DNA from 3 places in the Pseudomonas sp. FG43 genome. Region 1 is predicted to be linked to each of the others. Evidence: riboswitches for the same ligand, from Rfam matches in the RefSeq annotation. Region 1 holds a riboswitch; each other region holds the start of a gene.

The links. Region 1 has a riboswitch for cobalamin ahead of cobO (cob(I)yrinic acid a,c-diamide adenosyltransferase). Riboswitches for the same ligand answer to the same signal wherever they lie in the genome.
Region 2: linked by a shared signal. The riboswitch ahead of ACODS3_RS13775 (CbtB domain-containing protein) and the one ahead of cobO (cob(I)yrinic acid a,c-diamide adenosyltransferase) in region 1 are both predicted to bind cobalamin.
Region 3: linked by a shared signal. The riboswitch ahead of ACODS3_RS13275 (TonB-dependent receptor) and the one ahead of cobO (cob(I)yrinic acid a,c-diamide adenosyltransferase) in region 1 are both predicted to bind cobalamin.

The regions. Positions count from the first base shown of each region.
Region 1 is NZ_JBMDJL010000015.1:18,953-26,063, reverse strand. It holds gene ACODS3_RS17560 (C40 family peptidase) at 1-548, shown strand, start outside; gene ACODS3_RS17555 (C40 family peptidase) at 633-1,181, shown strand; gene ACODS3_RS17550 (PQQ-dependent sugar dehydrogenase) at 1,333-2,652, opposite strand; cobalamin riboswitch at 2,758-2,979, shown strand; gene cobO (cob(I)yrinic acid a,c-diamide adenosyltransferase) at 3,072-3,683, shown strand; gene ACODS3_RS17540 (cobyrinic acid a,c-diamide synthase CobB) at 3,694-4,989, shown strand; gene bluB (5,6-dimethylbenzimidazole synthase) at 4,986-5,636, shown strand; gene cbiB (adenosylcobinamide-phosphate synthase CbiB) at 5,633-6,541, shown strand; gene cobD (threonine-phosphate decarboxylase CobD) at 6,534-7,111, shown strand, end outside.
Region 2 is NZ_JBMDJL010000010.1:48,048-55,158, forward strand. It holds gene ACODS3_RS13750 (acyltransferase family protein) at 1-445, shown strand, start outside; gene nfuA (Fe-S biogenesis protein NfuA) at 515-1,108, shown strand; gene cobM (precorrin-4 C(11)-methyltransferase) at 1,177-1,923, opposite strand; gene ACODS3_RS13765 (cobalamin biosynthesis protein) at 1,966-2,409, opposite strand; gene ACODS3_RS13770 (CbtA family protein) at 2,390-3,094, opposite strand; gene ACODS3_RS13775 (CbtB domain-containing protein) at 3,106-3,291, opposite strand; cobalamin riboswitch at 3,387-3,602, opposite strand; cobalamin riboswitch at 3,661-3,872, shown strand; gene cobW (cobalamin biosynthesis protein CobW) at 3,981-5,075, shown strand; gene cobN (cobaltochelatase subunit CobN) at 5,098-7,111, shown strand, end outside.
Region 3 is NZ_JBMDJL010000009.1:166,693-173,803, forward strand. It holds gene ACODS3_RS13270 (ABC transporter ATP-binding protein) at 1-192, opposite strand, end outside; gene ACODS3_RS13275 (TonB-dependent receptor) at 245-2,386, opposite strand; cobalamin riboswitch at 2,495-2,700, opposite strand; gene ACODS3_RS13280 (TonB-dependent siderophore receptor) at 2,813-5,218, opposite strand; gene ACODS3_RS13285 (FecR family protein) at 5,301-6,239, opposite strand; gene ACODS3_RS13290 (sigma-70 family RNA polymerase sigma factor) at 6,236-6,766, opposite strand; gene ACODS3_RS13295 (GNAT family N-acetyltransferase) at 6,913-7,111, opposite strand, start outside.

The sequences.
Region 1 (7,111 bases):
CTGCTCGCCGTGCAGACGCAGCCATGTTGCAGGAAGAACTCGCCACCGAAGACGAACTGGCCGGTTTTGCTGACAACAAGCCTTACCAGTTGCCGGTTCTGGCCGACAGCATCCTTGAGCGTGGCAAGTCCCTGATCGGTACGCGCTACCGTTTCGGTGGTTCTTCGACCACTTCGGGTTTCGATTGCAGCGGTTTCATCGGTTATCTGTTCCGCGAAGAGGCTGGCATGAGCCTGCCGCGTTCCACTCGCGAAATGATCAACGTGAATGCGCCTCTGGTTTCGCGTAATGACCTCAAGCCCGGTGATCTGCTGTTCTTCAGCACCCGTGGTCGTGGTCGTGTGAGCCACGCAGCCATTTACCTGGGTGACGATCAGTTCATCCATTCCAGTAGCCGCCGCAGTGGTGGTGTGCGCATCGACAGCCTCGATGACGCTTACTGGAGCAAGACCTTCATCGAAGCCAAGCGTGCTCTGGCAATGGCTCCTTCCAGTGAGCCAGCCCAGACCACTGCAATGACATCGACTACAATCAAGCGCCATAAATGATGTGATACGCAGACAGGCATGAGCCTGTCTGCCTTTTTCGATTCTCGGCAGCGTAGGCCGCATCCAGATCAGGTTGTTGTGGTTATGTCGATTACGTTACGTCTGGCGGTCATCTCCATCGCTGCGTTGCTGGGTGCTTGTGCCAGCTCGCCACCTCCTCAGTCCCGTGTCGTTCAACGCCCGGTGCTTTCTGCTCCCCCGCAAGTTCTCTCCCAGGCTGCCGAAGACGTACTGTTCCGTGCGCTTGGGCTGGTCGGCACGCCTTATCGCTGGGGTGGCAACACGCCGGATTCGGGGTTCGATTGCAGTGGCCTGATCGGCTATGTGTATCGTGACGCGGCGGGTATCTCGTTGCCGCGCTCCACCCGCGACATGATCGTGATGGGTGCGCCGAATGTCGGGCGTGAACAACTGCAATCCGGTGATCTGGTGTTCTTCGCAACATCGGGTGGCTCGCAGGTTTCCCATGCGGGCATCTATGTCGGAGAGGGGCGCTTCGTGCATGCCCCGGCGACCGGTGGCACGGTGAAGCTGGACAGCCTGGACAAGCCGTATTGGCAAAAGGCCTATCTCAACGCCAAGCGCGTGATCCAGCCCTCGAACCTGGCGCAGAACGCACAGCTGCATAATTAACACCCGCGTAGGAGCGAATTCATTCGCGAGACGTCATTGAAGGCCTATACATTTTCTTCGGATGTACAGGCCTCTCGCGAATAAATTCGCTCCTACCCAGCCTGTTTTCAACGCGGCATGACCGAGCGCAGAGCCTCTACCGGGGCGTGGGTCATTTCACTGACGTCACTCGCCAGATCTTGTTGCCCACGTCATCCGCTACCAACAATCCGCCATGCTGGTCATTGACCACACCCACCGGGCGCCCCTGGGCTTTTTCGTCTGCACTCAGGAAGCCGGTCAGTACATCCACTGGTGCGCCAGTGGGTTTGCCGCCGCTGAAGGGGATGAACACCACTTTATAGCCGCTGTGTGGCTTGCGATTCCATGAGCCGTGCTGGCCGATGAACAGGCCTTCGTTGAACGGCGCCGCCAGTGTCTTGCCATCGGCGAACACCAGCCCCAGCGATGCCGTGTGCGGGCCGACCGCGTAATCCGGGGAGATGGCCTTGGCGACCAGTTCCGGTTTCTGGGGTTTGACCCGCACATCTACATTCTGGCCGTAATAGCTGTAGGGCCAGCCATAGAAGCCGCCATCCTGCACCGAGGTGACGTAGTCAGGCACCAGATCGCTGCCGATCTCGTCGCGCTCGTTGACGGCTGTCCACAACTTGCCGGTGTGTGGTTCCCAGTCCATGCCATTGGGGTTGCGCAGGCCCGAGGCGAAAATCCGGTGTTGGCCGGTGGCAGCGTCCACTTCCCAGATCGCGGCGCGGCCTTCTTCCTGATCCATGCCGTTTTCGCCCACATTGCTGTTGGAGCCGACAGTGACGTACAGCTTGCTGCCGTCCTTGCTGGCGATCACGTTCTTGGTCCAGTGATGGTTGAGCGTGCCGCCAGGCAAGTCGACGACCTTGGTCGGCTGGGCGTTGATGGAGGTCTGGCCGGTTTCATAGGGGAAGCTGATCAGGCGGTCGGTGTCGGCTATATAGAGCTTGTTGCCCACCAGCGTCATGCCGAAGGGCGAGTTGAGGTTTTGCAGAAAGACCGTGCGCGTTTCGGCCACGCCGTCGTGGTCTTTGTCGCGTAGCAGGGTGATTCGGTTGGCGCTGGGTACGCCAGCCCCGGCACGGTTCATGACCTTTTCCATGACCCAGCCGCGTATGCCTTTGGAGTCGTCAGGTTTGGGCGGCGCATTGGTTTCCGCGACCAGCACGTCGCCATTGGGTAGTACGTATAGCCAGCGCGGGTGATCCAGCCCTTCGGCAAACGCCGCGACCTGAGTGCCGGGCGCTGCGACCGGTTTGGCGTTCTTTTCCCAGCCCACGGCGGGCGCGATATTGACGGTGGGGATCAGGGTCTTGTTCGGCTCGGGCAGCCTGGGCGAAGGGCCGGTGCCATCCGAGACTTGCAGTGTCGAGGACTCGCCGCAGGCTACAAGGCCCCCGGCAACCAGAAGCAGCAAGGCAAGCTGCGGTTTAAGTGTGAACATGCCGATCTCCATAACGGTCAGTGGTCAGTTAAAAGATAGGAGATACCTGCACTGTCGAGGTTCAATCCTGTTGTGTCGATTGACGCTCCCACCCCAACCCTCTACCCTTCGCGGCTTGTTTCAGGTGCTTTGCAGTCCTCGATTGGCAAAGTGAAACAGGGAAGCCGGTGAGGAGGCATTGCAACTCCGATCCCGGCGCTGCCCCCGCAACGGTAAATGAGTCAAGACTGCGCTCGATGCCACTGTGTCCCAGGACACGGGAAGGCGCGCAGGTCAGGCAGATGCCTGCTCATGAGCCCGGAGACCGGCCTGATCCACTCAACAGCATCACGGCGGGCGATGCTCTGCGCAGGGCTTTGCCGTGCTGTCTGATGCTGTCCTTCCGTCTGCTTTCGCGTGTCCTCAAGCGGAGAGCTGAGATGAACGAATCCCCCGAACGTGACGAACGTCATCTGGCGCGCATGCTGCGCAAGAAGGCGGTAATTGACGAGCGTATTGCCAACGCTCCCAACGAGTGTGGCTTGCTGCTGGTATTGACCGGCAATGGCAAGGGTAAAAGCAGCTCTGCATTCGGCATGCTCGCCCGGGCCATGGGGCACGACATGCAGTGCGGCGTGGTGCAGTTCATCAAAGGCCGCAACAGCACCGGCGAAGAACTGTTCTTCCGGCGTTTCCCCGAGCAGGTGCGTTACCACGTGATGGGCGAGGGTTTCACCTGGGAAACCCAGGATCGTCAGCGTGATATCGCTGCCGCTGAAGCCGCCTGGGAAGTTTCCCGTGAAATGCTTCGCGACCCGAGCATCGGGCTGGTGATCCTCGATGAGCTGAATATCGCCCTCAAGCACGGCTATCTGGATCTGGAACAAGTACTGAGTGACCTGCAAGCCCGTCCACCGATGCAGCATGTGGTGGTGACCGGCCGTGGCGCCAAACCCGAATTGATCGATCTGTCCGATACCGTTTCCGAGATCGGCGTAGTCAAGCATGCGTTCCAGGCCGGAATTCGTGCGCAAAAAGGCATCGAGTTGTGAGTAAACCGTTATGAGAGCGCCGCGTCATTGCCCGGCAGTATTGATTGCCGCGCCCGCGTCCGGGCAGGGCAAGACCACGGTCACCGCTGCGCTGGCACGCTTGCACCGTAATCAGGGCCGCAAGGTCCGTGTGTTCAAGTGCGGGCCTGACTTTCTGGACCCGATGATTCTGGAGCGGGCCAGCGGCGCGCCGGTCTATCAACTGGATCTATGGATGGTAGGAGCCGATGAAAGCCGACGCTTGTTGTGGGAAGCGGCCGATGAGGCAGACCTGATCCTGATCGAAGGTGTGATGGGGCTGTTCGACGGCACGCCGTCCAGCGCCGATCTGGCTCGTCATTTCGGCGTTCCGGTGCTGGGCGTGATCGATGGCACGGCCATGGCCCAGACCTTCGGGGCGCTGGCTTTGGGGTTGGCGCGTTACCAGCCGGACTTGCCGTTCGCCGGAGTACTGGCCAATCGGGTCGGCACCGTGCGTCATGCGCAGTTGCTCGAAGGCAGCCTGACCGAAGGCCTGCGCTGGTATGGCGCGCTCTCCCGTGAAACCGGTATCGAATTGCCGAGCCGTCATCTGGGGCTGGTACAGGCCAGTGAACTCAACGATCTGGACCTGCGTCTGGATGCCGCCGCCGATGCGCTGGCCAGCACCTGTGAAGTGGCCTTGCCGCCCGCTGTGACTTTCAATGCGCCGGACCCGTTGCCCGCCGAACCTTTATTGGCTGGCGTGCGTATCGCGATTGCTCGTGACGAGGCCTTTGCCTTTGCCTATGGCGCGAGTCTCGATCTGTTGCGGGCCATGGGCGCGGAGCTGTCGTTCTTCTCGCCGATCCGCGATAGCCGGTTGCCCGAGGCCGACAGCCTGTATCTGCCCGGCGGTTACCCTGAACTGCACCATGTTGCTCTGGCCGAAAACGCTCCGATGCTGACGGCGATTCGTGCCCATCATCAGGCGGGCAAGCCGATCCTGGCCGAGTGCGGCGGCATGTTGTATCTGCTCGATGCCCTGACCGATGTCGAAGGGCAGCGGGCAGAACTGGTAGGCTTGCTGAATGGCGAGGCGGTGATGCAAAAGCGTCTGGCGGCGTTGGCGTTGCAAGCGGTCGAGCTGCCTGAAGGCTTGCTGCGCGGACACACCTATCACCATTCCCTGACCAGCACCGAGTTGCAGCCCATTGCCCGTGGCGTCAGCCCCAATGGCGGACGAGGCGCAGAGGCGGTGTACCGCAACGGGCGTCTGACAGCCTCTTACGTTCATTTCTATTTCCCTTCCAATCCTCAGGCGGTTGCGGCGCTGTTTACACCATGACCGATCAAGCGTTCAGCCCCCAGGAGCGGGAAGCGGTATATCGGGCGATTGCCGAGCGTCGCGACATGCGTCACTTCAGTGGCGGCAGCGTGGCGCCTGAACTGCTTGCACGTTTGCTTGAAGCGGCGCATCAGGCGCCCAGTGTCGGTTTGATGCAACCCTGGCGTTTTATCCGCATCAGCGACCCGGCATTGCGGGCGAAGATGCAGGCTCAGGTGGAGGAGGAGCGGGTGCGTACCGCCGAAGCCCTGGGCGAGCGTGCCGACGAATTCATGAAGCTCAAGGTCGAGGGCATCAGCGATTGCGCCGAGGTGTTGGTCGCCGCGCTCATGGAGGACCGCGAGAAGCATATCTTCGGTCGCCGGACCTTGCCGGAAATGGACATGGCGTCCTTGTCCTGTGCGATCCAGAACCTGTGGCTGGCTTCCCGCGCCGAAGGGCTGGGCATGGGCTGGGTGTCGCTGTTCGACCCGCAGCAACTGGCCAGCCTGCTGGGCATGCCCGAAGGCGCAAAACCCCTGGCGATTCTGTGTCTGGGGCCGGTGAAAGAGTTTTATCCTGCACCGATGCTGGTGCTGGAAGGCTGGGCGCAGGCTCGGCCACTCAATGAATTGCTGTATGAAAATCAATGGGGAGTGAGTCCATGAGTGTGGCGCTGTTGAGCGTTGCCGGTGTAGCGCTGGATGCGTTGCTCGGCGAGCCGAAACGCTCACATCCGCTGGTGGCGTTCGGACGTCTGGCCGACCGTATAGAGCAGCGTTTCAATTCCGGCGGTCGCGGCTGGCGCAGCCATGGCGTCACGGCCTGGTTTCTGGCCGTGGTGCCATTGACCCTGCTGGCAACACTCTTGAGCTGGTTGCCCTATGTCGGCTGGCTGGTGGAAATTCTGGCGCTGTATTGTGCGCTGGGGCTGCGCAGCCTGGGCGAACATGTGGAGCCGGTTGCTCAGGCCCTGCGCTCGGGCAATCTGGATGAAGCGCGTCGCCGGGTCGGTTATCTGGTCAGCCGCCAGACAGCCGAACTGGACGAGACGCAAGTTGCTCGTGCGGCAACCGAGTCCGTACTGGAAAACGGCAGCGATGCGGTGTTTGCCGCGCTGTTCTGGTTTGCGGTGGCCGGTGCGCCCGGCGTTGTGCTGTACCGACTGAGCAATACGCTGGATGCCATGTGGGGTTATCGCAACGAGCGTTTCGAGCGCTTCGGCTGGGCGGCGGCGAAAATCGATGACCTGCTCAACTACATTCCTGCGCGTCTGGTGGCCTTGACCTACGCACTGCTGGGCAAGACTCGCCTTGCCTTGCGTTGCTGGCGAACCCAAGGGCCGACCTGGGACAGCCCCAATGCCGGGCCTGTGATGGCGGCCGGTGCCGGTGCCCTGGGTGTTGAGCTGGGTGGCGCGGCGATCTATCACGGTGAGCTGCATCAGCGTCCGCAACTGGGCGAGGGTGTGCCGGCCGATGCGAATGCTATCGACCGCGGCTGGCAACTGGTGCAGAGAGGCGTCTGGCTGTGGTTGCTGATCTTGTGCATGGGGGCCGAGTTCTATGCTTGAGCACGGTGGTCGCCTGCGGGCGGCAGCGCAACATTACGGTATCGACCGCGCTGACTGGCTGGACCTGTCCACCGGCATCGCGCCCTGGGCGTGGCCGATTCCAGACATTGCGCCACAGGCCTGGGCACGCTTGCCGGAAAACGATGATGGTCTGGAGGCCGCAGCCTGTGCTTATTACGGCGTGCCTCATCTGTTGCCGGTGCCCGGGTCGCAAGCGGCGATCCAGGCACTGCCACGTGTGCGCAGCACCTGCCGGGTCGGGGTCCTGTCGCCGTGTTATGCCGAACATGCCCATGCCTGGCGCAAAAGCGGATTTCTGGTGCGCGAAGTCCGGGAACATGAAGTGGAATACTTCCTGGACAGCCTCGACGTGCTGGTGGTGGTCAATCCCAACAATCCCACGGGCCTGCACCTGACCTCGGAACGTCTTCTGGAATGGCACGCTCGTCTGGCCGAGCGCGGCGGCTGGCTGGTGGTCGATGAGGCATTCATGGACAACACGCCTGACGCGAGTCTGGCGGCCGAAACCTGGCGGGTTGGTTTGATCGTGCTGCGTTCGTTCGGCAAGTT
Region 2 (7,111 bases), on a different contig from region 1:
GTTGGGGATCGGTATCGGCATGCTGTATCGCCGGGGCTGGATCAAGGAAGGGTTATGGTTGCCATTGGCCGGGATTGTGGCGGGAATGCTGCTGATCCATCACCTGACCAACGAGCAACGCCTGCTGAACTGGGGGCTGCCAAGCGCCTTGATCGTGCTGTGCGCCATTTCGCTGGAGCCTTACTTGCGCGGCAGCCGGATGCTCAAGACTCTGGGCGACTGTTCCTACTCGGTATATCTGCTGCATGTTCTGGTGCTCTACGGTGGCTTGCTCATGGCGCAGCGCTTTGCCTTGAGCCCGTATCTGGTGTTTGCCTTCTGTGTGCCGATCATCGCCATTGGCGCCTGGGGCAGCTATGAGTGGATCGAGAAGGGCTTGTATCGCCGAATGCGCCGCAGTCTGGATGCCCGCCAGCAAGGAAGAGAATCGGTTGCGCTTTCCTGACAAAAACACTAGGACTTTGTATGCGCATCCGATTGGCGTAAACTGCCGCCAAGTCTGCGAGGAATGTTCATGACCGCTATCACTATTACCGATGCTGCCCACGATTATCTGGCCGATCTGCTGGAAAAGCAGAATACCCCGGGTATCGGCATCCGAGTGTTTATCACCCAGCCTGGCACCCAGTACGCTGAAACCTGCATTGCCTACTGCAAGCCGGGCGAAGAAAAACCTGAAGACAAGGCCATTGGCCTGAAGAGCTTCACCGCCTGGATCGATGGTTTCAGCGAAGCTTTTCTGGATGACGCCGTTGTCGATTACGCAACGGATCGCATGGGTGGCCAGTTGACTATCAAGGCGCCAAACGCCAAAGTCCCGATGGTCAATGCCGACAGCCCGATCAACGAGCGTATCAACTACTACCTGCAAACCGAGATCAATCCGGGGCTCGCCAGCCACGGTGGTCAGGTGACCCTGATCGACGTGATCGAGGAAGAAGAGCGCAATATCGCCGTCCTGCAGTTCGGCGGTGGTTGCCAGGGTTGCGGTCAGGCCGATGTCACCTTGAAGGAAGGCATCGAGCGCACCTTGCTCGAACGCATCCCCGAGCTGGCCGGTGTGCGTGATGTGACTGACCATACCCAGAAAGAAAACGCTTACTACTGAGTTGTTTTCTTCGCGAGTGAATCCGCTCCTTATTACGTGGGAGCGAATTCATTCGCGAAACCCTTCATTCAAGGCCTGAACAAATGAGCATGCCCGGCCCGATACAGCGATGACTCGCCAAACGTATCGTCTGCCAGTACGCGACCAACCAGTATCAGTGCCGTACGCCTGAAGCCTTTCTCCTGCACCTTGTCGTGAATGTTGGCCAGCGTGCCCAAAACCCAGTCCTGATCCGGCCAGCTTGCGCGATGCACCACGGCTATGGGGCAGTCGGGGCCGTAATGCGGCGTCAGCTCTTCCACTATTTTCTGCAGATTATTGACCCCCAGATGAATGGCCATGGTGGCGCGATGCTGTGCCAGGCTTGCCAGCTCCTCGCCAAGTGGCATTGAGGTCTTGTCGGCATAGCGGGTCAGGATCACGCTCTGGGAAATGTCCGGCAGCGTCAGTTCGGTGCCCAGCAGTGCTGCGCAGGCCGCCGTGGCTGTTACGCCGGGGATGATCTCGAAGGGAATTCCCAACTCGCGCAGGCAACGAATCTGTTCGCCAATCGCACCATACAGGCTCGGGTCACCGGAATGCACGCGGGCCACATCCCGGCCCTGTTCATGAGCGGATTTCATCAAGGCAATGATCTGCTCCAGGTGCAACTCGGCACTATTGACCACCTGAATGGCCCGATTGCCATCCAGCACCGCGACTGGCACCAGTGAGCCCGCGTAAATGATGACCGGGCAACTGTTGATCAATCGTTGGCCTTTGACGGTGATGAGGTCCGGGTCGCCTGGGCCTGCACCGATGAAAAAGACGGTCAATGGATTCTCCTGAGTCGAGCGCGATAAATGAGCAGCGGATTATCAACCCTGCCCAGGGGAGCGTGCCAAGGCAAATGTTGCCCTGATGTTTTTCTGGCGTTCGATCACCAGTGTTGCAGGGCTGTTGCCCAATTGGCTGGCCAGTGCCAGCGCTGCACTTTCGGCAACGCCGTGGCAGCCGGTGTGCAGGAACGTCGTTGGCGAGCGATGGGTCAGTTGCGGTTCGTATCGTGCCAGTTGAGAGGCATCGAAGAAAATCAGCGGTACTGACAGGTATTCAGCCAGCTCCAGCAAGCCCGGCTCGTCCTGCTTGAGGTCGATGGAGGCGAGGGCGGTGATGGCTCCGATCTCCAGAGCGTGGGCTTTCAGGCTGCTTTCGATCAGCTCCAGCAGGTGCGTGGACGGGCAGCCACGCTGGCAGCCCAGGCCTGCCACAAGGACAGGACGGGGCTGTGCGGGGGTGTGATCAGGCGTGCAGGTCGGCATTGTTGCGACGGAACAGCCAGGCGCTGATCAGGCCCAGAGCAATCCAGAACAGTGCGTTGGTCAGCAGCGAAGCCATGATGAACTGTGATTCCAGTGCTTCAGGAGCCAGACTCTCGTGGGTCAGCGGCTGTGGTGCGCCAATCAGGTGCGGCACTACCAGAATGGCCGCGCCCAGCACTTTGAGCAGCCAGTTCTGGCCGAAGGCGATCAGGGCCAGCCCGGCAGCCGTGGAAGCCGCAGTCCCGATCCACCAGTATTGGCGCAGGTTCAGGTCGGCGGCCGCAGTGCCCGGCAGTTCGGGCGGCAGCCCCAGCGTTGGTGCCAGAACGAAAACCGCAAAACCGGCCAGCCCCCATAGCGCGCCCTGGGAGGTGCGGCCCGGTCCGCGCAGGGTGTAGAGCGCGACCAGCATCAAGGCAAAACCGACTGCGACCACCAGATTGCCACCGGTCGTGGAGAGGATGCGCTGCCAGCCGTCTTCCGGTTCCCAGGCCTCTTCGTCGTGACTGTGTCCGGCGGCTGCGCCCTCGGCATGATCATGTTCATGCACATGCTCGGCAGGTGCTTTTTCGTAGGTTTCGGCCTGAAGAATCAGCGGCGCGACCCAGAAGCTTTGCAGCAAGGTCAGCAGCAGTGCCGCCAGCAGACCGCTGAAGCCTGCGGTCTGGATGATTCGCTTGAACATGGCGTCAGGTCTCAATGGCAAGGGAAGGCGGCGCTGTGGCGGGTGTCGTGCGCGGCGTTGTGAACGGCGGCGATGTGCGAGAAACCGGCGAAATACACCAGGCACGCACCAAGAATCGCAGCGCTGATGGCGGCGGTCAGGCGTTGGGTCTGGGTGGATGTGGCTGTGCTCGACTGGCTGCTGCTGATGGTGGACATGGCGCTTCCCTCTGGTTTCGACAGGCGGGCATGCGCACAGGAACCTGCTGACGGGCGCCAGGAGGTTTCAACTGCGCCCGCCCACCGCGGGTGTGTCATTGAGTCAGTATCGGGCCGGTCTCCGGGCTCGCGAGGGGCGTTGATGTGCAGCGTTCAACACCTTCAGGATCACCTTCCCATGCCGTGGCACAGTGGTTCTGACCCTCTCTCGCTTACCGTTGCGGGGGCAGCGCCGGACTTGCTCATGCGTGAATGAGCGCACCGGTTTCCCGTTTCACCCCGTGAAGGGCACCCGTAACAAGTTGTAATAGGAGAGCATGGCAGCCACTGAACGTCAATCTGAACGATTGACCTGCCCTCGACCACTGCGTAGCCTTGCGCACTTGAGGTTCTCTGCCTTCTGCAGGAGGGTAGAGCTAAGACGGGAATGCGGTCCAAGCCGCAGCTGCCCCCGCAACTGTAAACGGTGATGTTCATTGCATGGCCACTGCGCAAGCGGGAAGGCGCGATGAATGCCTGTCGGCCAGCACCGCCGATACGCCGCCGTAAGCCAGGAGACCTGCCTCGAACCGGGCCACAGGCCCACGAATTCTCACTACAACCGGGCGGGGTGATCCGGTGGCGAATCGATCCGTGCGCAGCGCACGGTTCTCGTCCTGCTTGCCCGCCGTATTGCCAAAGGGCATCCGATGAAAACACTGGCCAAACTTCCCGTCACCATCGTTACCGGTTTCCTGGGTTCGGGTAAAACCACCTTGTTGCGGCATATGCTCGATAACGCCGAAGGGCGTCGTATCGCGGTGATCGTCAACGAGTTCGGCGAGCTGGGCATCGACGGCGAAATCCTCAAGCAATGCACCATCGGTTGCACCGAAGAAGAAGCCACTGGTCGTGTCTACGAACTGGCCAATGGCTGCCTGTGCTGCACGGTGCAGGAAGAGTTCTTCCCGGTGATGCGCGAATTGGTGTCGCGTCGCGCCGACCTGGACCACATCCTTATCGAAACCTCGGGTCTGGCGTTGCCAAAACCGCTGGTCCAGGCTTTCCAGTGGCCGGAAATCCGCAATGCCTGCACCGTCGATGCGGTCATAACCGTGGTCGACAGCCCGGCCGTTGCCGCAGGCACTTTCGCGGCTTTCCCGGATCAAGTGGACGCCCAGCGCAAGCTCGACCCGAATCTGGATCATGAGTCCCCGCTGCATGAACTGTTTGCTGATCAGCTGGCCAGTGCCGACCTGGTGATCCTCAACAAGGCCGACATGATCGATCCCGAAGGTCTGGCTGCGGTGCGTGCCGAAGTTGCCGAAGAGCTGCCGCCAGCGGTCAAGGTCATCGAGGCCAGCAATGGCCGTCTGCCAATCAATGTACTGCTGGGCATTGGCGCGGAGTCGGAACTGCATATCGACAGCCGCAAGACTCACCATGACCATCATGACGACGATGATCATGATGACCACGATCACGATGTATTCGATTCGATCTCCATCAAGCTGCCGCCAGCCGAAGAGGCCTTCCTGCTGAACGTGCTGAACCGCATGGTCGTTCAGCACGGTATCCTGCGCGTCAAAGGTTTTGCCGCGATTCCCGGCAAGCCGATGCGTCTCTTGATTCAGGGTGTGGGCACTCGTTTCGACAAGCACTTTGACCGTGCATGGAAGGCTGATGAAGAGCGTGCCACCCATCTGGTATTGATTGGCCAGGAACTCGATGCTGCCGCGCTGGAAAAGCAACTCTACGATGAGCTTGAGTCTGAAGTTCATACAGCGCTGCGAGCCCAACTTTAACGTTACGAGTCTTGCCTGACCCATGCATTTACTGAGAACCCAGCCGGGCGGTTTCGTCCCCGACGACAGCATTGCCGACCTGGGGCAGACCCCGGCCGAGCTGGTGATTCTCTGTAGCGGCGATTCGAGCCTGGCCTTGCTGGCCGAAGCTGCGCAGCAACTGCCCGACGATTACCCGAGCCTGCGTCTGGCCAACCCGATGCAGGTGCAGAATCACGCTTCGGTGGACTTGTACGTCGATGAAGTGTTGCGTCACGCCAGGGTCATTCTGATTTCCCTGCATGGCGGCATCGGCTACTGGCGTTATGGCGTCGAGCGCTTGATGGAGCTTGCTGCCCGTGGTGTGCAGGTGATTCTGGTACCGGGCGATGATCGTCCCGATCCGGAATTGAGCGACCTGAGCACCGTGCCCGCCGAAGCGCGGGACCGGCTCTGGCAGTTCTTGCGTCAGGGCGGGCTGCAAAACGCACTGGATCTTTATCGCTGCCTGGCAAGTAGCTGGCTTGAGCGCGACTATCCATGGGGCGAGCCCCGGCCATTGCCGCGTACGGCGATCTACCATCCACATAAACCCGGTGCCGCGCTGACTGACTGGCAGGCTGACTGGATTGCCGGGCAGCCGGTGGTCGCGCTGCTGTTCTACCGCTCCCACTTGCAGGCCGCCAATACCGGTTTCATCGATGTGTTCTGTGAGCGCTTGCAGGCCGAAGGGCTCAACCCTTTGCCGGTTGCGCTGGCCAGTCTCAAGGAGCCGGGTTGCCTGACCATGGTCGAGGACTGGCTGGATGAAGTCGAAGCCGAACTGATCCTCAACACCACAGGCTTTGCCCAGTCCAGCCCGGAAGCGCCGCATCTGCGACCGTTTCGCCGCAATGTGCCGGTCATCCAGGCTATTTGCGCCCAGGACAACCAGCCCGCCTGGCAGGCCAGCGAGCAAGGGCTGGGCGCTCGGGATCTGGCGATGCACATTGCCTTGCCGGAGCTGGACGGGCGGATCATCAGCCGACCCGTCAGCTTCAAGGATCTGGCCTGGCGCAGCGAGCGCAGCCAGTCGGATGTGGTGTGCTATCGCGCTCATCCAGAGCGTATGGGCTTCGTTGCGCAACTGGCGCGGCGCTGGATCGAACTGGCGCGCTTGCCCAATGCCAGCAAGCGGGTAGCGTTGATCCTGGCCAACTACCCGACCCGCGATGGCCGGATCGGCAACGGAGTCGGGCTCGACACGCCTGCGGCGGCGCTGAATATCCTGCGTGCCATGCAGGGCGAGGGCTATCCGCTGGCGCAGTTGCCTGAAAGCGGTACTGCGCTGATTCAGCAATTGCTCGGCGGCGTCACCAACGATCTGGACAGCATCGATCTGCGTCCCTGTCAGCAAAGCATGGCGCTGGATGAATACCTGCAAGCCTTCGATGCCTTGCCCCAGGCCAATCGCGATGCGGTAAATGCCCGTTGGGGCGCGCCCGTGGATGACCCGATGTTCCGTAGCGGGCGGATGATGATTGCTGGTATCCGCTTTGGTCTGACCTTTGTCGGTATCCAGCCCGCCCGTGGCTATCAAGTGGACCCCAGCGCGGTCTATCACGACCCCGATCTGGTACCGCCCCACGGTTATCTCGCGTTCTACTTCTGGTTGCGCAAGGCTTATGGTGCGCATGCTGTGCTGCATGTGGGCAAACATGGCAATCTGGAGTGGCTGCCGGGCAAGGGCGTTGGCCTGTCGCAGGATTGCTGGCCCGACGCGGTGTTGGGCGCGATGCCGAATATCTACCCGTTTATCGTCAACGATCCGGGCGAGGGTGCCCAGGCCAAGCGCCGTACCCAGGCGGTCATCATCGACCATCTGATGCCGCCGCTGACCCGTGCCGAAACCTACGGCCCGCTGCGCAATCTGGAACTGCTGGCCGACGAATATTACGAAGCGCAACTGCTTGACCCGCGCAGGGCGCTGGAGCTTCAGCGAGACATCCTCAAGCTGGTGCGCGAAACCCGTATCGACCGCGAACTGGCGCTGGACGACTCCATCGACAGCGACGCCG
Region 3 (7,111 bases), on a different contig from region 1:
CAGCGAGCCGCTGTCCGGTTCGTTGAAACGGTAGGCGCAACGCAACAGGCTGGTCTTGCCGCTGCCATTGGGGCCGATCAGCCCGACGAACTCGCCTTGTGCGATGTGCAGGTCGATGCCTTCAAGTTGCCAGGGTTTGCCCTGACTATGTGGCGGTGCCCAGTTCAGGCGATGGATATTCAGGGTGGACATGCTCGATTTCCAGGCATGCTGGCGACAGGTTGCAAGCCTGCCGCCAACTGGATCAGAAGCTGTAATCAGCCGTGACGAAGAAGGAGCGAGGTTCGCCCATCAGCCATTGTTGCCCATTGTTGTACTGCGCCGCGGCGTAGCGTCGGTCGAGCAGGTTGTTCAGTTGCAAGCCAAGGCGCACATCGCGCTGCACCTTCCAGCCCAGGTTGGCATCCAGCACCGTGTAGCCCGGTATCGAGGTGGTATTGGCGGTGTCGGCATAGCGTTTATCCACATAGCGCAGGCCCATGCCGGCATCCAGGTCTTCGTTCAGTGCCTTGCTCACCCACAGATTGGCGGTTCGGCGCGGGACGTCGGTCGGGCGATTCCCGGCGCGGGACACGACCTGCCCGGAAACGCTTTCGTCGAAATCGTCGTACTCGGCACGTACCAGCGCAGCGTTGGCCGATACGTGCCAGTTATTGGCAAGTGCCAGTTCCAGAGAAGCTTCCAGGCCGTCGGACGACTGCTGGCCGACCTGTTGTGTCAGGCGGGTCACCGGGTCGATGGCCAGGAGCTTTTTCTTGACGATGTGATAGGCCGCCAGGGTCCATTCGCCACTGCCATCCCAGAACTGTTGCTTGAGGCCGAACTCGGTCTGTTTCGCTTCGGTCAGGTCCATCTGCTGCTGGGTCGGGTTCATGCTGATGAGGTTGCTGACGCCGTCTTCACTGGTGGAGTACTGGCCATACAGGGACAGTTGATCGGTCACGGCAAACACCAGGCCTGCGCGCCAGTTACCGCCGGTGAGGCTTCGGTCGCTACGGGTATCGGTACGCAGGGCGTTGCGGTCCAGGTGGTTCTGGTCGCGGCGGATGCCAGTCACCAAGGACCAGCGGTCTGACAGTTGCAGGCGGTTTTCGGCAAACAGGGCAAAGGTGCGCGTGGTGCTTTCGGTCAGCGGCAGGAAGGGTGACTGGCTCTGGAAATCACCGGATGCCGGATTCCATGGGTCTATGAAGTCACCACCGATATCGGTGTAAGGCGAATTGTTGGCGACGTCGAAACGAATCCTGTTGTATTCGGCTCCGACCACCGTGCGGCTGTCCAGGCCGAACAGCGAATGGTTGAATGTGAAACTCTGGCGGTCGCCGATCTGCTCCTGGTCGTGCTTGATCTCCAGGTAGTCGCCACGCAACAACTGACCCTGAGCGCTGCTCCAGCTATAGACTTCGGCGTTGCGCCAGTGGCGGCGGCTCTTGATGTAGTAGAGCTGGTTGCTGGCGCTGACGTTATCGTTGATGGTCCAGTCGGTGTTCAGGCGGGTCCATTCATCGTTGTAGCGTTGCACGGCATTGCGCAGGTTGTAGTTCTTGTCGCGCAGGCTGTCGCGGTAGTGGCCATTGATCAGCGGTGTGCCGAAGTAGTTCATCGGCTCGCTGTCGCCACGTTCATGGGCGAGGGTAAAGCTCAGGTCATCGGTGGCTTGCCAGCGCAGGGCTGCGCTCATGGCCAGGCTGCGGGAATTGCCGTTATCGACCCAGCCATTACTTTCCAGCTGGTTCAGCGTGAGGCGATAGCTCAGGGTGTCGCTCAGCGAACCGCCGCTGTCGAGGCCCAGTTGCTGACGGTCATTGGAACCGTAACCCAGGTGCAGGCGATTGCGGATCTCGCCCTCGAAAGGTTTTTTCGGCACCACGTTGATCACGGCGCCGGTAGCGCCTTCGCCATAAAGTACTGAAGCCGGGCCACGGATCACGTCGATACGCTCGACCATGAACGGGTCAACCGGGAAGGTCTGAGTACCTGCGCCGGTATACAGGCGCGAGCCGTCGAACAGGGTCATGACCGAGGAATGCCCCGTAAAACCACGTGCGGACAACGCGGTATTGCCATCGCCAGGCGTTGCGATGCTGGTGATGCCTGGCGAACGGGTGACCGCATCCTGAACGGTGAGGTTATTGCGGCTTTCGATGATCTGGCTGTCGAGGCTGCTGGTACTGGCCGGGGTTTCCAGTGCCGTGAGGTTCAGGCGCGAACCGGTGGGCGTCGGGGTTGCCAGATCGGTTACTGGCGTATCGGCGCTGCCAGTGATTGCGACCGAGGGCAGTGCCAGGGTTTGCTCGTCAGCAGCCCACGCATGGGACGGGAGCGCGAGAAGGCTGATCTGTAGCGAACGATTCGCCAGGGATTGAAGCAGGGAAGAACGGGACATGCGATTCCAGCCAATCAGGAATGAATGAATCCCGGAGGGAACAACGCATAGGGAATCGCGGGCGCAAAAAGCCCGCGAAGACCGGCCTGCGCCCGCCCACCGCGGGTTTGCCAAACAAGGTTGCAGGCCGGTCTCCGGGCTTGCGAGGGTCATGAAGCATTCACCTTCCCATGCCTTGGCACAGTGGTCTGTCGAATGCTTCGCTCGCTTACCGTTGCGGGGGCAGCGCCGGACTGATCACTGGGAGTGACGCACCGGCTTCCCGTTTAATCCCATGCACGGCGGCATGGGACACCTGAAACTGGCGCGCATCAGATCATTGAAGCTGGAAAGCGTCAATGGCTGATGTGGGTCGAGCGTCAGGGGGTTCGCGAATGAATTCGCTCCTACGCAGCCCGTGTAGGAGCGAATTCATTCGCGAAGAGATCACCACCGATAACTGACAGCCCCCACCAGACTACGGGTATCGCCATAGCGGCATGAGTTGGCGCAGTACAGGTATTTCTCGTTGGTGAGGTTCTGTGCCTTGGCGCTGACTTGCCAGTTGTCGTCCAGGTCATAGCTGATTCGGGCATCGAACAGCGTATAGGCCGGGATCTTGCGGTCAGTGACGCTGGGCGAGGTGTGGGTGGTGCCGACATAACGCACGCCGCTGCCAATCGACAGGCCATTGAGGCCCATCGAGTCGAAACGATAATCCAGCCACAACGAAGCGTTATGGTAAGGCGTGCCTTCGATACGCGAGCCTTCGAGCACCTCATCGTTATCCTTGATGATATGGGCATCGGTGTAGGCATAGGCGGCGTTCATGGCCAGTTGCGGGGTCAACTGGGCCTTGGCTTCCACTTCAAAACCGGTGCTGCGCTCCTTGCCGGTCTGCTCGTCGAAGTCCGAGCCGGCAATCGAGGTGATGACGTTGCTCTGGGTCAACTGGTAGACCGCAGCACTGATCATCATCTCCCGGCCAGGAGGCTGGTAGCGGATACCGATTTCATACTGCTCGCCCTCGGTCGGCAGGAAGGCATCGCCATTGGCGTCGGTACCGGACGAAGGCAGGAAGGACTGGCTATAGCTGATATAGGGCGCCAGACCGTTTTCGGCCAGATAGACCAGCCCGATTCGTCCAGTAGTCTTGCTGTCGTCAGTGGTGCTGCGCGAATTGTCACGGTAGTTGCGGGTGCTGTTGTCGGCCCAGTCCTGTCGCATGCCGATCATCAGCAGCCAGCGATCATCGAGTTTCAGTTGTTCCTGCAAATAAATGCCGAGCTGATGGCTGTGCAGGTCCGAGCCGCTGTCGATGTTGCGGTTCACGTTTGGCAGGTTGCCATAGACCGGGTTGGCAAGGTCCAGCGCCGGTGCGCTGCCGCTGAAACGATGGCTGTCGTAGGTCTTGCGGTAGTAGTCCAGGCCGCCCAGCAGGGTATGTTTCCAGCGCCCGCTTTCCAGATCCAGTTGCAGGCTGCTGTCACTGGTCCAGCCGGTGGCAATGTCTTCGCGTGAGTTGTAAGTACGCGACAGGCTCGACAGATTGGCGCCGCTGATCCGGCTGTTGTTCAGGGTGATGTAGTCATAGTCGGTGCGCGACTCGAAGTAGCGTGCCGCGTGCCGCAGTTGCAGGTTGTCATTCAGGCGTTGCTCGAACAGATAGCCGAAGGTCTGCAAGGTGCCATCGTAGTCGTCGAAATCCGGCTCGCCCGCAAACAGGTCATAAGGCACTTTGTAGCCTGGGGTCGAGCTGAAAGTGGTTATGTCATAGCGCATGGGCGGCGTCAGGCTGGTCCGGGTACGCTGATGGCTGGCGAGCAGGGTCAGGCGGCTGTCGTCGTTGATCTGCCAGGTCAGTGCCGGGGCGATGTAGTGCTTGTCATCGTCGATGGCGTCGTACTGGGTGCCGCTGTCGCGCACCAGCGCTGTGAGGCGATAGCTGAAACGGCCTTCTTCATCGAGGCGTCCGCTGTGATCGGTGGAGAGTTGCTGCCGGTCATGATTGCCGTATTCCAGGTTGATTTCATGCAGCGGATCGAGTGTCGGCCGCTTGCTGATGGCGTTGATCAGCCCGCCGGGCGCCAGTTGCCCGTACAGCACCGAAGACGCGCCCTTGAGTACTTCCACACGCTCAAGGCCGTAAGGTTCCTGGCCTCCTTCAAACTGGGTACTTTGCATTTTCATGCCATCGCGCATCACACCGCCCGTGCGCGGGCCGATATCGAAACCACGCATGCGGTAGTCGTCGGCCACGCGGCTGTAGCCGTTCGGCTGGCTGATCACGCTGGTGTTGTAGTTGAGTGCGTCGGCGAGGCTGTCGTGCTTGCGCGCTTGCATTTCTTCACGGGTGATCACCGAAACCGACTGGGGAATCTCCATCAGGGAAGTGTCGGTCTTGCTCACGGTCGCGCTGCGTTGCGCGACCCAGCTGTGAGCCGGCCCCCAGGCGTCCTGTGCATGGCTGGCAGCGCTTACATTGATGTCCGAAAGCTCCATGGCCGAAGTCTCGGGGCGTGGCTCGATGCTCAAGGTGCCGCTGGGCGTGATGCTCAATTGCAGGGGCAAACCGCGCAGAACCTCGCTCACGGCCTGTTCGACACTGTAGTGACCGCGTAATGGCGCGGCTGTCAGGCCGCGAGTCAGCGTTGCGTTAAACGCAATGTTGCGCCCGCTCTGGCGAGCGATACTGGTCAGGGTTGCATCCAGAGGGCCGGCGGGCAGGTCCAGTTCCATGAGTTGCTGGCGGGCGGTCGAGGGCTGGGCCGAGCCATCGGCCGCGCTGTCCAGGGTGGTGAACGCCAGGGCAAATGCCAGCGGTGTCAGAGTCAAGCGCAGTGGTCGGTGCATGGCAGCATTTCCCGTTTGGGTAGTCGATGCCAGCTATGTGACGCGAGCGGCTCTGAAATTAAGGGGGGGTGGAAAATATTTTTCAGCGCAGGCTGATTTGCGTCCACCAGCCGAAGTGTTTCTCGACTTTTACCGGCAGCACTTCCTGCAACGAGCGCAAGGTCTGGCCACTGTCGTCCAGAGTGAAGACGCCTGTGACCCGCAGCGCTGCGGCATCCGGCTCGATGCGCAGCAGGCCGGGGTGATAGTCTCGCAAGGCTTCGATGACATCGGCCAGTGACTGGTCATGAGCTTCCAGCAAGCCATCTCTCCAGGCGTTTTCGCTTGCCAGGCCAGGGTCCAGAATGTGAATGCGTCCGCCATGCAGCCGCGCGCCCTGGCCCGCTCCCAGCACGTGAGTCGCGCCGCCCGGTGCCGTGAGTTGCACGCGGGACTCCTGCACCCAGACATGCGTCCCGTGCTCATGCAGGCTGACCGTGAAGCGTGTGCCCAATGCTCTGGCTTCGCCAAAGGCGGTGCGAATGGCCAAGGGACGTTGCGGGTCTGAGGCAACCTGAATGCTGAGTGCGCCTTCATGCAGAGTGAGGGTGCGCTGCCTGTCATCGAAGGCCATGTCGACCCGACTTCGGGCATTGAGCAGCACCTGACTGCCATCGTCCAGAGAGAAAGGACGACGCTCTGCCAGCCCGGTGTAGAGATCCCCTCGACTCCATGGCAGCAGCCCGTTGCGTTGCAGCCACCAGCCGCCGATGCCCAAACCGGTCAGCCCCAATGCGCCGCGCAGCCATTGACGACGGGTTTGCCCGGACTGGTTCAAGACCTGGCGCGACAATGGCGGAAGCCCGGTGAATGCTTGTCCGACACGCTGCTCAAGCTGAGCCCAGGCATCGCGGTTTTCCTGGCTGCTCTGTAGCCATTGCTGAAAGCGCTGACGTTGGGTGTTGCTGATGCTGCCGGAGCGTTGCAGGGCCAGCCACTCGATGGCTTCGGCGACAGAAGGCGACAGTCGCTGGCTGTTCATCGTTGCTCCAGCGCCAGGTAGCAAAGCCCCAATGCCTTGACGACGTATTGATGAACCCGTGGCGCGGAGATGCCCAGAGTACGGCCGATTTCGGCATAGGTCATGCCGTCGAGCTGGCTATACAGAAAGGCACTGCGGCCTATGGGCGACAGGCCATCCAGTATCTGATCGAGAGTGCTCAATGCTTCCAGTGCCTGTACCTGTTCTTCGGCAGAAGGTTCGTAGCCCTGAGGCTGCTGCGCCAATACTTCCAGATAGGCGCGCTCCAGATCGCGCCGTCGCCAGGATGCAAAGATCAGCCGTTTGGCAATCGTCGTCAGCAGCGCCCGTGGTTCACGAATGGTTTGGGGCTCTGGCAGGGCGACCACCTGGGCGAAGGTTTCGGCTGCCATGTCCGCCGCATCGTGATGACAACCCAGGCGCGCACGCAGTCGCTCCTGCAACCAGCCATGATGGTCGCCGAACAACTGTTGCAGAACACGGTTACGCACGCTCAGGCGCCGGGCATCGGGAGAGGAGGGTGTCATGTCACTAAAGTTAATGAAAATTATTATCAAATGATGCCGATTCGCCGCATTGATTGCAACAAACTGCTAGCGCTTGCTGAAACGGGCAGGTATTCAATTGAAGAGCCCGACATTGCGTCGGGCCTGGTTCCAGCTTGATAACGAGGTTATTCGTCACCCTTGGCAAAGCTCAGCAGCGCGTCGCCTTCCATGCGATAGCGCACCCACTCGTCCTGAGGTGCCGCGCCCAATGCCTTGTAGAACTTGATGGCCGGTTCATTCCAGTCCAGCACGCTCCACTCGAAACGGCCGCACTGATTGGCAACGGCTTCACGGGCTATATGACGCAACAAGGCGCGCCCGGCA